2 regions of the Arthrobacter russicus genome follow, and region 2 is predicted to be linked to the other one. Evidence: predicted binding sites of a transcription regulator. Region 2 holds the regulator's gene; the other holds the start of a gene.
The links. Region 2 encodes LexA, which represses DNA repair genes until DNA is damaged. Its sites were predicted from a motif close to TCGAACANNTGTTCGA; they were not measured.
Positions count from the first base shown of each region.

Region 1: JOE69_RS17110 (HNH endonuclease signature motif containing protein) is a predicted target of LexA. The motif match lies at 6,709-6,724, and genes of this name have one in related genera.

Region 1 covers NZ_JAVDQF010000001.1:3,656,748-3,664,991, forward strand. Annotated here, with positions in the region: gene JOE69_RS17085 (DUF3159 domain-containing protein) at 1-64, shown strand, start outside; gene JOE69_RS17090 (potassium channel family protein) at 1-698, opposite strand, end outside; gene JOE69_RS17095 (potassium channel family protein) at 695-1,369, opposite strand; gene JOE69_RS17100 (APC family permease) at 1,625-3,601, shown strand; gene JOE69_RS17105 (class I SAM-dependent RNA methyltransferase) at 3,651-5,192, shown strand; gene JOE69_RS17110 (HNH endonuclease signature motif containing protein) at 5,274-6,695, opposite strand; gene JOE69_RS17115 (HAD-IC family P-type ATPase) at 6,884-8,244, shown strand, end outside.
Region 2 covers NZ_JAVDQF010000001.1:3,231,964-3,240,207, reverse strand. Annotated here, with positions in the region: gene priA (bifunctional 1-(5-phosphoribosyl)-5-((5-phosphoribosylamino)methylideneamino)imidazole-4-carboxamide isomerase/phosphoribosylanthranilate isomerase PriA) at 1-621, opposite strand, end outside; gene JOE69_RS15225 (CG2302 family histidine operon protein) at 652-810, opposite strand; gene hisH (imidazole glycerol phosphate synthase subunit HisH) at 807-1,469, opposite strand; gene hisB (imidazoleglycerol-phosphate dehydratase HisB) at 1,466-2,068, opposite strand; gene JOE69_RS15210 (histidinol-phosphate transaminase) at 2,065-3,237, opposite strand; gene JOE69_RS15205 (LysM peptidoglycan-binding domain-containing protein) at 3,478-3,732, opposite strand; gene lexA (transcriptional repressor LexA) at 4,236-4,976, shown strand; gene JOE69_RS15195 (ATP-dependent DNA helicase) at 5,059-7,086, opposite strand; gene hflX (GTPase HflX) at 7,148-8,244, opposite strand, start outside.

The sequences.
Region 1 (8,244 bases), 420 kb from region 2:
TAGCTCGGCGTCGGATCCGGATGCTCCGGATCCGAGCGGCGACGGGCGCCCAGCAGTTCCCTGAGATCGTCCTCAGCCGGAATCGTGCTGATGAAGAACAGTTCGTCGCCGCCGTCGACCACATCGTCGATGCTCGGCGTGATCGGGGCTTCGTCGCGCAGGATCGCGACCAAGGTCGAATCGGCCGGCCATTGGATCGAGCCGACCGTGGCGCCGACGATATATGAATCGCTCGGAACCGTGAATTCGACGAGCGAAGACACTCCGGTCTGCAGGGTCAGCAGCCGGACCAGGTCGCCGATCTCGACGGCTTCCTCGACCAAGGCGGTCATCAGCCGGGGCGTGTTCACCGCGACGTCGACGCCCCAGGAATCATCGAACATCCAGTCGTTTTTCGGATTGTTCACCCGGCCCACGGTGCGGCCGACGCCGAACTCGGTTTTGGCCAGCAAGGAGACCACCAGGTTGACTTTGTCATCGCCGGTCGCCGAGACCACGACGTCGGCCTCGTCGAGCTTCGCTTCCCGCAAAGTGCTGATTTCGCAGGCATCGCCGACCAGCCAACGCGCGCCGCGCAGGCCGCTGCGGCCGATCACTTCCGGCTTCGGATCGATGAGCAGGATCTCATGGCCGTGCGCCAGCAGTTCCCGGGCGATGGACGAGCCCACGCTGCCGGCCCCGGCAATGACTACCTTCACTCTGACTCCTTAGCTGGCGCACTGGCCAGAATCCGTTCGATGTCCGCCATTTTCGCGACCTCCAGGATCACGTGCACGGTGTCGCCCTGCTGGTAGCTGGTTTCGCTGCCCGGCAGGATCCCCTCGCCGAAGCGGGTCAAATAGGCCACCCGGGCGCCGCTGGCATGTTCGATGTCATCGAGATGCCGGCCGATCCAGCCGTCATGCAGTGAAACTTCGCTGAGGATCAGCCGCCCCGACGGCTCGCGGAAGTCGCCGCTGATGCTCTGTTCCGGCAGGATCCGGCGCAGCACCTGGTCGGCGCTCCAACGCACCGCGGCTACCGTGGGGATGCCCAACCGCTGGTAGATTTCGGCTCGGCCGGGATCGTAGATCCTGGCCACGACGTGTTCGACATGGAAGGTTTCGCGGGCGACCCGGGTGGCCAGGACATTGGAATTGTCACCGCTGGAGACCGCTGCGAAGGCGTAGGCCTGTTCGATGTCCGCCTGCTTGAGGGTTTCCCGGTCGAAGCCGATGCCGGTCACCTTGCGTCCGCTGAAGCCATTGCGCAGTCTGCGGAAGGCCCGGTCGTCCTGGTCGATGATGGCTACCGAGTGCCCGGAGTCTTCCAGCGTATGCGCCAGCGTGGCGCCCACCCGGCCGCACCCCATGATCACGTAATGCGCCACTGGCTCTCCTCTTTTGTCGTACTGCTCGTGCTGCCGCGGTTTGCTGCGGTACCGGAGCCAATTGTAGGCACACGCTCCTGGTGGCTGCAGCGTCGAAGCGGTCGGGTTCCGCAGCCCGGGTACCCGGGCTGCGACCGGCAGGCCCGTGCACCGTGGTACAGCGGTGGTACATTTGTGCAGTTGCGGGCAGCTGGACGTACGCAGCACCAGGGCGGGTTCTTGCACTTGCCGCCGAATTTACGCAGAGTGGGAATCGTGCTGACCTTTTTCAACGCCCTGAAACGGGTTCTCGTCGGACGGCCGTTCCGCAATGACCGGCTCGCGCACACCCTTTTGCCCAAACGCATCGCCTTGCCGATCTTCGCTTCGGATGCGCTTTCATCGGTGGCCTACGCACCCGATGAAATCCTGCTGACCTTGGCTCTGGCCGGAGCCGCCGCGGTGACCATTTCGCCACTGGTCGGGCTGGCCGTGATGATCGTGCTGATCACCGTGGTGGCTTCCTACCGGCAGAATGTGCACGCTTACCCGTCCGGCGGCGGCGACTACGAGATCGCGAACACCAACCTCGGCAAGTTCGCCGGTCTGACCGTGGCTTCTGCGCTGCTGGTCGACTATGTGCTCACCGTCGCAGTTTCGATGTCCGCAGCGGCGAATTACTTGGCCACCGCGGTGCCCGGAATGCACGGCAGCCAGGCCTGGATCGCGGTGATCGGCGTGGTGATCCTCGCCCTGGTCAACTTGCGTGGGATCAAAGAGGCCGGCACCGTTTTCGCGATCCCGACGTACATCTTCATGGTCTGCATCTTGGGCATGACTGTGGTCGGCATCATCCAAGGCGTGACCGGCACGTTGGGGCAAGCGCCGAGTGCGCAGTTCGAAATCATCCCGGTGCCGGAGTACGAGCAGGGCATTGTGGGGCTGGCCGGCGCCTTTTTGCTGCTCCGGGCTTTTTCCTCCGGGGCTGCTGCCCTGACCGGCGTGGAAGCGATCAGCAACGGCGTGCCGAACTTCCGCAAGCCGAAGTCCAAGAACGCCGCCACCACGTTGTTGCTGCTCGGCGCGGTTGCGGCAGCGATGCTGGCCGGCATCCTCTACCTGGCCAATGCCACCAAAGTCCACATCGTGCAGGACCCGGCGACCGAGTTCCTGATCAATGGCCAACCGCCGCCCGCGGACTACGTGCAGAACCCGGCGATCAGCCAGATCGCTTCCACGGTCTTCGGTTCCGGATCGGTGATCTTCTTCATCATCGTGGCGGCCACCGGGGTGATCCTGGTGTTCGCTTCGAACACCGCCTTCAACGGGTTCCCGGTGTTGGCCTCGATCCTGGCCAAGGACGGCTATCTGCCGCGGCAGCTGCGCACCCGTGGCGACCGCTTGGCGTACAGCAACGGCGTGCTCGCTTTGGCAGCTGGCGCGCTCGTGCTGATCATCGCGTTCGACGCCGACGTGACGAAGCTGATCCAGCTGTACATCGTCGGCGTGTTCATCTCCTTCACGGCCAGCCAACTCGGCATGATCCTGCACTGGGGACGCCGGTTGAAGCTGGTCAAGGAGCGCGCGGAGCGGCTGCGGATCATCAAGTCGCGGACCATCAACACGCTGGGCTTCTCGATGACTTTGTCGGTTTTGGTGATCGTGTTGATCACCAAGTTCGAGCAGGGGGCTTGGATCGCCTTGTTGGCGATGCTGGTCCTGTTCCTGATCATGTGGAGCATCCAATCCCACTACCGCAATGTGGCCCGCGAGCTGGCGGTCGACGAGGATGCCTCGCCACGGGCATTGCCCACTCGGGTGCACGCGGTGCTGCTGGTTTCGCACGTGCGCAAACCGGTGCTGCGGGCCCTGGCGTTCGCCCGGGCTTCGCGGCCCTCGCAGCTGGACGCGATCGTGGTGGATAACGATTCCGAGGAGACCCAGGAAACCGTTGCGCAGTGGGAGAAGCTGAAAATTCCGGTGCCGCTGACGGTCTTGGCCAGTCCGTACCGGGAAACCGTGACGCCGATCATGGAATACGTGAAAAACATCCGACGCGAATCGCCGAGGGACCTGATCGTGGTCTACATCCCGGAATACGTGGTGGGCAAATGGTGGGAACAGCTGGTGCACAACCAGACCGCGTTGCGAATCAAGACCAGGCTGCACTTCGAGCCCGGCGTCATGGTGGCATCCGTGCCGTGGCAGCTCAAGTCCTCGGAATCCGCTCGGCGTTTCCAAGAACTCGACTAGATGACTGAAACGCAGATGACTGAAGCACAGATGACTGAGGCACGGGTAGATGACTGAGGCGCAGGGCAAGCGCGAGGTGCCGGGAACAGCCGGCGCTGCGACGAAGGAAGTAATTCTGGAGATCGGTCCGGTGGCGCATGGCGGCCACTTCGTCGCCCGCTTGGCGGGGGATGCCGGTTCGACGGGATATGCCGATTCGGCGGGGGATACCGATTCGATGGGGAATGCCGGCTCGGCCGGGGACCGATCCGGTGCAGTGTCGGATGATGCTGCCGTCGCCGGGTCCGGGCTGGCCAAAGCCAGCCGCCGGGTGGTCTTCGTGCGGCATGCGGTGCCCGGCGAACGGGTCCGGGCGATCCTGACCGAAGCTGAAGCAGATGCGGCATTCTGGCGCGCCGACGTGGTCGAAGTGCTTGCTGAATCGGTGGAATTCGCCGGGGCCCGGGTGGCCCATTTCTGGCCGGAGGCGGACTCCGGCCGAGCACATTCCGCAGGGACGTTGCCGATCGGCGGCGCGGAATTCGGGCATCTGCGTCTGCCGGCGCAGCGGGCCTTGAAAGCCATGGTTTTGGCCGAGCAATTGCAGCGGCTCGCCGGACTCGAGGTGACCACTGAGGTGCAGGAGGTTCCGGGTGAAGATCCGACCGGCCTGGGTTGGCGGACCCGGACCGGATTCGCGGTCACTCCCGAGGGCCGGCTCGGCATGCATGCGCACCGCTCGCATGAGGTGATTGCGGTCCAGGACATGCCGCTGGCCGACCGGAGGATCCGGGATCTGGCGTTGTGGGATCTGGACTTCAGCGGACTCGATCGTGTCGAAGTGGCAGCGCCGACGTCGGGGGACGGTCCGTTGGTCTTGCTCTCCGGAACGAAGCAGGCGGCGGCGCGGCTTGCCCGGGAACTGCCCGGCGGAGTTTCCGCAGCCCACTGGGACGCCAAGAGCAGCCGGGTCTCGGCGCTGCGTGGCCGCCCGTGGTTGCGCGAATCGGTGCCGGCTACGCCGGGATCGGGTTCCGCCCCGGAATTCCGGGTCAGTGGTGACGGATTCTGGCAGATCCACCGCAAGGCCCCGGAGGTGCTTTCGGACACGGTACGCGCGTATCTGGGCGACTTCCTCAGTGCCGGATCGGCTGCTGCGGACCTCTATGCCGGAGCGGGATTGTTCACGTCGCTGCTCGCCGATGCCGTCGGCCCCACCGGGAGGGTGCTTTCCATCGAGGGCTCGCCGGTGACCAGCAAAGACGCGATGCGCAATTTCGACGGCCGCGCCGAGGTGCTGGTCCGGCCCGGCCGGGTGGATCGGGTGCTTGCGGCGGTGGCTCGGGAAAACGGGGTGCTGCCCGGTGCCGGCAAGCTCGATGCCGTAGTTCTGGACCCGCCGCGTGCCGGGGCGGGCAAAAATGTGGTGAAACAGATTTGCGCCAGCGGGGCGCGAGCGGTGGCTTACGTTTCCTGCGATCCGGCATCATTCGCCCGCGACGTGGCGTACTTTGCTGCTGAGGGTTGGCAGTTGGCCGAGTTGCGCGCCTTCGACCTCTACCCGAACACTCACCACTTGGAAACCGCGGCCCTGCTGCTGCCGACCGCCTGAGCCGACCCCGACGAGGCGCACCGCACAAAGCGCCTGTGGCCAGGCGCACGTGACGGGGTGGCTTGACTGGCTTGGCCCGGCCTAGGCCACCGCATCCAGTCGGTGATAATTGTTCCGCAAGGCGCGCTGTTGCGGATCGATCCATGGCGGCGGTCTGAACCGGGGGAGTCCTAGCCGGTTGTCCAGCTGCCAATCGCCTTGGTGGATCAGATGGTGGTGATGCGAGCAGAGCAGCGCGCCGTTCTGGACCGAGGTCGCACCGCCGTCCCGCCAGCTTTGGATGTGGTGCGCTTCGCACCAACTGGCCGGGATCGTGCAATCCGGGAAAGTGCAACCGCGATCCCGGGCGAAGAGCGCAGCCCGCTGGCTCCGGCTGAACAAACGTCGTCTGCGGCCGAGGTCGAGCACCTCGCCGGCTCCGCCGAGGACTACCGGGATCAGCTCGGCGTCACAAGCGATCCGGCGAATGGTTCCCGGGTTGATCGGGCCGGTGAACTCTGCGGAGGAAACCATGGCAGCAGCGCCCCCGGAGCCGGAGCGCCCGGGACGTCGGGAGTGGATTTCGCCGAGCAAATGCCGGTAGTCGATGGTGACTTGGACCTGTGGCCTGTGCCCGCCGGTTGCCGGCAACGAATCGGTGCTCAGCGCTGCGGCCAGGGCACTGACCAGGGTGTCGAGCTGCCGCTGCGGCGCACTCCGTCGATCTGCTGGGGCGTCCGCCTGGCCGCGGTTCCCGCTACTGTTCCCGCTACTGCGCGGGTTGTTCCCAGCATTCAGCACGGCCAGCAAGGTTTCGGTCTGGGCTGGATCGGCCCAAAGCTCGAAATGGTTCAGTCCGCGGTATTCGCCACGTCGGAAAAGCCCTTGCCGGTGTTTCAGCTCGGATTCCTCCGGCGCAGTGCCGTCCTGGTCCAAAAGCGTCAGCCATCGTTTGACCAGCGGGCTCAGGAAATCAGGGTCCCGCGCAACCAGCGCTTCGGCCAGACTCGTTTCCATCCGGCCCAGCAGCTCGGAATCCTGCGGGTGAAGCTGCTGCGGCCAGGACCGGCCACGGAGGATGCTCTGCGCGGTGTCGAGCGCATCCATCGCTTTGCTGAGCCCCTGCAGGCAGGCGGCACCGCTGCTGGCCACCACGCCGAGCCGCGGGTATCCGGCCGGAACCGGTTCTCCGGTCAGGCTGTGCGCCGGCAAGAGTTTCCCAGCCACGCCGAGCCGGCGCTTGGCCTCGCTCCGGGGGATGCGCAGCCGGGCCTGCAGGAAATCCGCGGTATTGCGGAACGGCGCCCGGGCTGCGGCCGGACAATCACGATCGATGGCTGCTGCGGCCAGGACTTGGCCGTAAGCCACCTGCCGGGCCAACGCCTCGAGGGCATCGGCCGCGGCCAGCAGTTCGGCGGCATTTGACGAGTCGAAGCAGCCAAGGAGTCCGGCAATTGCCTCGGCCGCCGTGCCCCGAGCCCGCGCTATGCGGGCTTCGGCAGTCGACGGAGCGTGGGTTCCCATGAACTGATTTTACTAGAACAAATATTCGATGACCAAGCTGCCATTGCAGCACTGTGGATAACCGGAGACGCCCCGGGCCGCCGGCGTCCGGGCTTCCCGAACAGCCCTGTCTACTCCCGGTGGCTGGGCTTAATTCATACTCAAGAGTGATTTCCGGGTTCCGGCAACCGCATAGAGTTGAACCTAATATGAGCAGCTCAACTCGCCCCGCGCCCAGTCATGCCGAAGTCAAACAACGCGCTCGCCTCGAGTCGATGGCGGCGGCCAAAAAGCAGCTTGCCGCCGTCGACGAAACGACGCTGGCCGCGTCCGGGCTGAGTTCCGGCCAGGTCGCGGAGCGGCTCGCGTTGGACCTGGGAAACGCGGTGCCGAACGATTCCAGCCGGACCATCGGCCAGATCCTGCGCGCCAACCTCTTGACTTTGTTCAACATCGTGCTGGGCATCTGTCTCGTGATCGTGCTGCTGGTCGGCAAGTGGCAGGATGCGCTTTTCGGTTTCATCGTGATCGCGAACGCCGCGATCGGCGTCGTGCAGGAATACCGCGCCAAGCGCACCCTGGACCGGTTGGCCGTGCTCAACGCGCCCAAAGCCCGGGCGCTGCGCGACGGCGTCGTCCAGGACATCCAGGTGGAACACGTCGTCTACGACGATGTCCTGGTGCTGCGCACCGGAGACCAGGTGCCGGCGGACGCCGAAGTGCTCAGCGTAGCGGGCCTGGAAATCGACGAGTCGCTGCTGACCGGAGAGTCCGATCCGATCGACAAGAGCCCCGGCGACGAGGTGCTGTCTGGTTCCGCGGTGGTTTCCGGATCCGGCACCGTGCGGGTGCAGCGGGTCGGCATCGAGTCCTTCGCCTCCAAACTCACCGCCGAGGCCAAGCGGTTTTCCCTGGTGAACTCGGAGATCCGCAACTCGATCAACAAGATCGTGCTCTACATCACCTGGGCGTTGGTGCCGATCATCATTCTGGTGATCAACGGCCAGATGCAGGCCAAAGGCGGTTGGGGAGTGGCCCTGGGCAACGGGGACTGGAAGGAAGCGGTGGTCTCCGCAGTCGCCTCGATCGTGGCGATGATCCCGGAAGGCTTGGTGCTGTTGACCAGTATCTCCTTCGGCCTGGCCGCGATGACCTTGGCCCGGCGCCAGGTTTTGGTCCAGGAATTGCCTGCGGTCGAGGGGCTGGCCCGGGTGGACATGGTCTGCCTGGACAAAACCGGCACGCTCACCGAAGGCGAGATCGTGTTCGACGCCGAGCAGCAGCTCAATGATGTGCCGGGCTGGCGTGCGGCGTTGGCCTGGATCGGCGCGGACGACAACGCGAATGCCACCGCGGCCTGCCTCGCCGTCGAGTACCACACCGGGCCCACGAAGCCGGCCTTGTCCAGCGTTCCGTTCAACAGCGCGCGGAAGTGGAGCGCGGTGTGCTTCGAAGCCGAAGGCGCCGCCGGTGACGGGGTTTCGACCTGGGTCTTCGGCGCACCCGAAATGGTCCTCGATGCCGGAGCCGCGGAGCACCGGGCAGCGCTGGCACAAGCCGGCAGCCTGGC
Region 2 (8,244 bases):
CAAATCGTCCAGGCTGGAGATGCCGCCCGAAGCCACCACGGGCTTGTCGGTCCGCTCCAGCATTTCGCGGAGCAGTTCGAGGTTGGGTCCACGGAGGGTGCCGTCCTTGGTCACATCGGTGACCACGTACCGGGCGCATCCGGCATCTTCCAAGCGGGCGAGCACTTCCCAGAGGTCCCCGCCATCCCGGGTCCAGCCCCGGGCGGCAAGCGTGGTCCCCCGGACGTCCAAACCGACCGCGATCTTGTCGCCGAAGCGGGCGATCGCCCGGGCGGTCCATTCCGGATCCTCCAACGCGGCAGTTCCCAGGTTGATCCGTGCGGCGCCCAGAGCCAAAGCGCCTTCCAGCGAAGCGTCATCCCCGATGCCGCCGGACAGTTCGACTTTGACGTTGAGCTGCGCGACTACTTCACGGAGCAATTCGAGGTTCGAACCCCGACCGAATGCCGCATCCAAGTCGACCAGATGGACCCAGTCCGCACCATCGTGCTGCCAGGCGAGGGCGGCGTCGAGCGGCGCGCCGTAGCTCGTTTCACTGCCGGCTTCGCCTTGCACCAGGCGCACAGCCTGGCCATCGGCGACGTCGACGGCAGGCAGGAGTTCGAGAATGTGCTCGGTCATGGTTCCTCGGGTTCTTTCTTCGGGTTCCGGCTATTGGGGGTTGATCGTGAACAGATATGCGGCGACGAAGGCCAAAACCGCGACCAAGGCGAAGCAGACCGGCACCCAGCGCGGCACCTTCTGCTGCCAGAAAGCGATCACCCCGCCGATCATCAAACCGCCCAAGCCCATCAAGAGGAGCGAGATCATTCAGTTACCTGCTTCCGTTCGGAAATCTTCAGTGAGCCGACCCAATTGCGCAGCAATCGGGCACCGGCATCGCCGGATTTCTCCGGATGGAATTGGGTGGCGCACAGCGGACCGTTCTCCACCGCTGCAATGAACTTGGCGCCGTGCTCGCTCCAGGTGACTTTGGGTGGACGCATTTTCGGCTGGGTCACGTCGAAGTCCCATTTCTGCACGCCATAGGAGTGCACGAAGTAGAACCGCTCATCCCGGATGCCATCGAACAGCATGCTGTCTTCGGGCGCTTCGACGGTGTTCCAGCCCATGTGCGGAACCACCTCGGCCGGCAGCAGTTCCACCGTGCCCGGCCATTCGCCCATGCCGGGTTCCGAGTTGCCGTGCTCCACCCCGTTCTCGAAAAGCACTTGCAGGCCGACGCAGATCGCCAGCACCGGCCGGCCGCCGGCGACCCGTCGCCCGATCATCCGGAGCGCGTCGACCTGGCGCAGCTCCTTCATCACGGTGGCGAAGGCGCCGACGCCGGGCACGACCAGTCCATCGGCTTCCAGGACGTCGTGCGGAGCAACACTCAACGTCACCTCGGCACCGGCACGTTCCAGGGCACGGACCGCGGAACGAACATTTCCGGAGCCGTAGTCGAGGACCGTTACCGTGGGTTTCACAACAAGCCCTTGGTGGACGGGATTCCGTCGACCCGGGGATCCGATTCGATCGCAGCCCGCAACGCGCGGGCGAAAGCCTTGAACTGCGCCTCCACGATGTGGTGCGGATCGCGTCCAGCCAGAACCCGCATGTGCAAGCAGATCTGGGCGTGCAGGGTGATCGCTTCGAAGACGTGGCGGGTCAAGGAACCGGTGAAATGACCGCCGATCAGGTGGTATTCCTGGCCCGCCGGTTCACCGCCATGCACCAGGTAGGGTCGGCCGGAGACATCGACCACAGCGTGTGCCAAAGCCTCATCGAGCGGCACGCTCGCTTCGCCGAAACGACGGATGCCGGCTTTGTCGCCCAAGGCCGTCCGCAGAGCTTCGCCGAAGCTGATCGCCACGTCTTCGACCGTGTGGTGCACATCGATGTCCGTATCGCCGCTGGCCCGCACGGTGAGGTCGATCAGCGAGTGCTTCGACAACGCCGTGAGCATGTGGTTGTAGAACGGCACCGTGGTTTCGATCTCGGACTGGCCGGTACCGTCCAAATTCAGTTCCACCAAGACGGAAGACTCGGAGGTGCTCCGTTCCAGCCGGGCAATGCGCGAGCTCATGGCAATCCTTTGTCGTTGCGGGTATGGGTCCAGTCTACGGAATCCGCGGCCGGGCCAGTGCCCAGCAGACCTGCGAGCACGCTGAGGAACTTGCTGGTCTCCGCCTCAGTTCCCGCAGTGACCCGCAGGCTGCCCGGGATCCCGACGTCGCGGATCAGCACTCCGGCAGCCAACAGGCCCTGCCAGACCGCACGCGGATCCGGCACCGAGCCGAAGAAGACGAAGTTCGCATCGGACCGTGCCGGGGTCAATCCCAGATCCTGCAGACCAGCCACGATCCGATCACGCTGCAGCTTGATGTCCGCCACGTTCGCCTGCAACGAAGCCGAGTGCTGCAGTGCGGCAACCGCGGTCGCCTGAGTCAGCGCCGAGAGGTGGTAAGGCAGCCGGACCAGGCGCAACGCGTCCGCCACTTCCGGCGCGGCAGCGAGATAACCCAGCCGGGCACCGGCCAGGGCGAAGGCCTTGCTCATGGTCCGCGAGACGATCAAGCGGTTCCGGCCCGGCAGCAGTTCCAAAGCACTGGGCGTCCCTTGTTGCGCGAACTCGGCATACGCCTCATCCACCACCACCATGGTCTGCGAAGCTTCGCCGGCTGCGTACACCGCTTCCACCACGTCCAAGCCCAATGCCGTTCCGGTGGGGTTGTTCGGCGAACAAAGCAGCACCAGATTCGGTCGGTGTTCCGCTACCTGGGCCGCAGCCGAATCCGCACTCAGCGAGAAGTCCGAGGCCCGGCGCCCGGCGAGGTATTCGGTTCCGGTGCCGCTGGCCAGCAAAGGGTACATCGAATAGGTCGGCGGGAAGCTCAACAAGCTTCGCCCCGGACCGCCGAAAGCCTGCAGGATTTGCTGCAGAACCTCATTGGACCCATTGGCGGCCCAAATGTTCTCGGCGGCCAGCCCGTGTCCGAGGTAATCGGCCAGAGCCTCGCGCAACCGGGTGAACTCGCGGTCCGGGTAGCGGTTCAACCCGGCCAGCGCAGCTTCCACCGCAGCGAGAATCGCTTTCCGGGCATCATCTGGCACACCATGGGTGTTTTCGTTGACATTGAGCAGAATCGGTACGTCCAGCTGCGGGGCGCCATAAGGCACCAATCCGCGCAGGTCGTCTCTGATCGGCAAGGCGCCCAACCGATCGAGCCGGTCTTCAGATGCTTGTTCACTCACCGATCCAGTCTAGGCGAGCCGTTATCGGGCCGCGAAAAGCATCGAAACAAGGTGAAGCGCCATCGTCACGGTTCAACCACCGTGCCGGTATTGCCGCTTGGCAAGACAGCGCTTGACGGCGATGGGCCCCCGACGTCCCAACGTCGGGGGCCCATCTGGTGACGGCGGCATGAAGTTGTAAATAGTGCGGTTGGCGTCAGGCCATCTGACCAGGCCTTGGCCGGGCCGACCGTTCGACCGCTATTTGGTCGGAACGAAAATCTGCTGGCCGGGCGAGAGGACGGAGCTGCCCAATTCGTTCAATTGAACGATTTCGGCGACGACGTCCCGAAGGTCCCGGTTGACCCCGCTATCGGCCGCGATCGACCAGATCGACTCGCCTGAACCAACGGTCACTTTCGATGTCGCGGATCCGGCCCCGACATCGACTCCGGCTTTCAAAGGGGCAGTCAAGAAGCCCGACAGGACCAGCGCGGCCACCGCGAGCAGGAGCATCGGCAAACCGATGAAAACTAACCTCCCGCGTCGAGTCAATCGAAGCGAACGTTGGCCTCCTCGGGCCGGAACTCCGGTGGAGACCCTGGATACCGAATGAATACTGATTGCCGACATTGCTGCCACCTTCCTGTCATCGATTCGAATACCTAGTCCAGTGATCTAAGGCCGGATTCTCCGTCGATAGAACATGTTTTCGAATCGTCTGATATATTTTTAGCACACATCATCGAATCTTGCCAAGACTCGCTAGAACATATGTTTGAATTCTTGCCCTCGGTGACTTACCGTGAAGTCAGCGGATCCGAGGATCCGGGCCACAGCAGGGCTGCTGAGTCCGGGAACCCCTGGATCGGTGCGGTTTTCGTTCATGGAGACAGTCCATCAGCGAGCACCGACAGTTTTGCCCCGGCAGGTCTCCGGCTTCCGCCGGAGCAATGTTCGGCGGCGTTTTGGACAGACCGTTAGACAAGCAGCTCAGGGCTCTGAAAGGGCGGATCGGCATGGCAGCACAGGAGAGTTCGAACGGTGCACTTCCCCGGCGCACCGGGTTGAAGGGGCTTACGATGCGGCAGAAGAAGATCCTCGAATGCATCCAGCGCTCGATCAGTTCCAACGGATACCCGCCCTCGATGCGCGAGATCGGCGACGTCGTCGGCCTGGCCAGCCTGTCCAGCGTGACGCACCAACTGTCGCAATTGGAGAAACAAGGCTACTTGCGCCGCGACCCTAAACGCCCCCGGGCCATGGAAGTGCTGATTCCGCTGACCCTCGAGGAGGGTTCGGTGGACATCGAGGGTGTCGCCGACACCACGAGTCTGCGCAGCACTGCCAAAGGCTTGAACGTGGCGGAACTGGGCAGCGCCCAGGACACCGCGATGGTTCCCTTGGTCGGCCGGATCGCCGCCGGCGGGCCGATCCTGGCGGACCAGGTGGTCGAAGACGTGATGCCTTTGCCGCGGCAGTTGGTCGGCCACGGCGAGCTGTTCATGCTCAAGGTCGCCGGTGATTCGATGATCGATGCGGCGATCTGCGACGGCGATTGGGTAGTCGTCAGACGGCAGAACGATGTGATCAACGGCGATATCGTAGCGGCGCTGCTCGACGACGAGGCCACGGTGAAGACTTTCCGGCAACGCGACGGTCACACCTGGCTGCTCCCGCAGAACACCCAGTACGAGCCCATTCTGGGGGATTTCGCCACGATCATGGGCAAAGTCGTTTCAGTTCTGCGTGCGCTCTGACTAACCCGCTCTAGTCCCGGTCGGGCGTGGAGTTTTACCCCTTATCGAAGCCGTTTCAAGGGGTGGAGCTCCACGCCTGGACTCATTTCGCCGGCGTTTTCGGAGCAAGCCGTTCGAGTGCGGCCAAGGCGATTTTGCGGTCCGTAGTCGCCCAGAACGGCGGCAGCGCCGCGCGGAGGAACCCGCCGTAGCGTGCGGTTGCCAAACGGGAATCCAAAATGGCTACCACTCCCCGATCGCTCGACGAGCGGATCAACCGGCCGGCGCCTTGGGCGAGCCGGATCGCCGCGTGGGTGGCGGATATCGACATGAAGCCGTTCCCTCCGGAACGGGCCACCGCCCTGGTCCGGGCGGTCATCAAGGGATCATCCGGCCTCGGAAACGGAATCCGGTCGATGGTGACCAAGCGGCAGGAAGCGCCTTGCACATCGACCCCCTGCCACAGCGACATGGTACCGAAGAGGCAGGTATCCGGTTCGGCCTCGAACTGCCGCACCAGAGCTGCCATCGACGTTTCGCCTTGGCAGAGGATCCGAAGATCCAACCGGCTGCGCAGTTCCGCGGCCGCGTCCTCGGCGGCTTTCCGCGACGAGAACAGGCACAGCGCTCCGCCGGCTGAAGCCCGGATCAAGGCCTCGAGTTCGTCGAGCTGCTCCGGCGAATTGCCCCGGCCCGGTTTCGCCAAATGCGCCGCGACGTAGAGCATGCCCTGTTTCGGATAGTCGAAGGGGCTGCCCACATCCGCTCCGGTCCAGCTCGGTGCGCCTTCGCCCAGCAGCCCCAAGCCGCCCGCCGTCGGCTCGAACGCCGCGCCGATGGCCAAGGTGGCCGAGGTGAGAATTGCGGTGTGTTCGCCGAACAACCCGTCCCGGAGTTTCATGGCGACACTCAACGGAGCGATGTTGATGGTTCCCGGCTCGGACTCGTCGGCCGGGGAGTAGCCGCGTTTCGGGTCGAATACGCCCTGCCGGGACAACCAGACCACCTCGCCCGAATCGGCCGCCCCGATCAGTCGTTCGCAAAGCTCCAAAATGAGCAGCAGCCGGGAGCGGGCCATCTGGCGCCCACCGTCGGCCACTTGCGAAGATTCGCCCTTGGAATCGGACAGGGCCACCCGGGAAGCCTCCCGGAGCATCCCGACCACATCGGTCTGGCGCGCATCCAGACCATCCGGGAGCCAGCCGCTGGGCACCCCGGAAAAGACTTCCTCCAGTGCCACCGCGGCGGCATTGAGTCCGTCGACGTTGATCGCGGTGTGCTTCCGTGCCGCGCTGGCCGCAACCGTGACCATGTTCGCGGACAGCTGGCCGGCGATGGTGCTGGTCACCCGGTCCACCAGCTCATGCGCCTCGTCGACCACCACCACGTCGTATTCCGGCAACACGGCCAAGCCCTCGAAGGCGCTGATCGCCAGCATCGCATGATTGGTGACCACCACATCGGCCTCGGCGCCGCGGGCCCGCGCCAGTTCGCTGAAGCAGTCCGATGCCATCGGGCATTTCTGCGAGCCGAGGCATTCCATCGAAGTCACCGAGACCTGCCGCCAAGCTTTGTCGCTGACCCCCGGATTGAGCTCGTCGCGATCACCGGTCGTGGTGTCTTCGGCCCATTCCCGCAGCCGGACCACCTCTTTGCCCAAAGCGGTCGCCGGCCCCGCACCGGGCAAATGCACCACCGAGGTGTCTTCGCCCAACGCGAAAAGCTGGCCGTCTTCCGGTTCGTCGGTGGGGAAGCCTCCGGAGACCTTGTGCCGACACAAGTAATTGCTCCGGCCCTTGACCAACGCCACGTCGATTTTGCGGCCGAGTTCCGGTTCGATCGCAGCGAGCAGCTTGGGCAGATCACGGCCCACGATCTGGGCTTGCAAGGCAAGCGTCGCAGTGGCCACCAGCGACGGCTTGTCATTGTTGAGCGCATGCACGATCAACGGGATCAGATAAGCCAACGACTTTCCGGTGCCGGTCCCGGCTTGGACCAGCAGGTGGTCGCCCGACTCGATCGAACGCACCACCTGCCGGACCATTTCGTGCTGCCCCGGACGCTGTTGCCCGCCCATGGCGTTCACCGCCGCATCCAGCAGGGCCAGCGATAGCTGCTCCGGGTTTTTCATTCCGGCCTTCGCGACCGTGTCCGGGTCGACGCCGGTCATCGTTGGGTCAACCATCAGATGCTCACGCCTCGACGGCGAACGCCGCCAATTCCGCGGCCAGGCCCTCGCGCACTTTGACGCTGAGCCGGGTTCCGGTTTCCTGGTGTTCCTGAGCCACGATCTCGGCATCCGATTGGTGCAATTTGCTCACCAGATCGCCGCGGTCGTAGGGAATCAACAGTTCCAGTTCCACATTCGGGCGGGGAATCGACTGGCTGACCAGCTCCAGGAGTTCCTCGATCCCCTGTCCGGTCCGGGCCGAGACGAGTACGGAATGCGGCTCGCGCTGGATCAGGCGTTGCACCACGATCGGATCCGCGGCATCGGCTTTGTTCAGCACGATGATTTCCGGGATCTTCCGCGCATCGACTTCGGCCAGCACTTGCCGGACCGCGGCGATCTGCCCTTCCGGGTCCGGGTGCGCCACATCCACCACGTGCAGGATCAAATCGGCATCCGCCACTTCCTCCAGCGTCGACCGGAAGGCCTCCACCAGCTGGGTCGGCAGCGAACGGACGAAGCCGACCGTGTCCGCCAGCGTGAAGCCGAACCCATCTGCGGTTTCCGCCTTGCGCACCGTGGGGTCCAAGGTCGCGAAGAGCGCGTTCTGCACCAATACTCCGGCATGCGTCAAGCGGTTCAGGATCGACGATTTGCCGGCGTTGGTGTATCCGGCAATCGCCACTGAAGGAATTTCGGAACGGCGGCGATTGGCCCGTTTGGTTTCCCGGGCGGGCTTCATCGCGGCGATTTCCCGGCGCAGCTTGGCCATCCGGCTCCGGATCCGTCGCCGGTCCAGCTCGATCTTGGTTTCACCAGGCCCTCGGGACCCCATGCCGGCGCCGGCGCCGCCCACCTGGCCACCGGCCTGGCGGGACATCGATTCGCCCCAACCGCGCAACCGCGGCAGGAGATATTCGAGCTGGGCCAATTCGACTTGGGCTTTGCCTTCCCGCGACTTCGCGTGCTGCGCGAAGATGTCCAGGATCAGGGCGGTCCGATCGATCACCTTGACCTTGACGATGTCCTCCAAGGCGCGGCGTTGGGACGGCGCCAATTCGGCGTCGACCACCACGGTGTCCGCTCCGGTCGCCGAAACCACGTCCTTGAGTTCGAGGG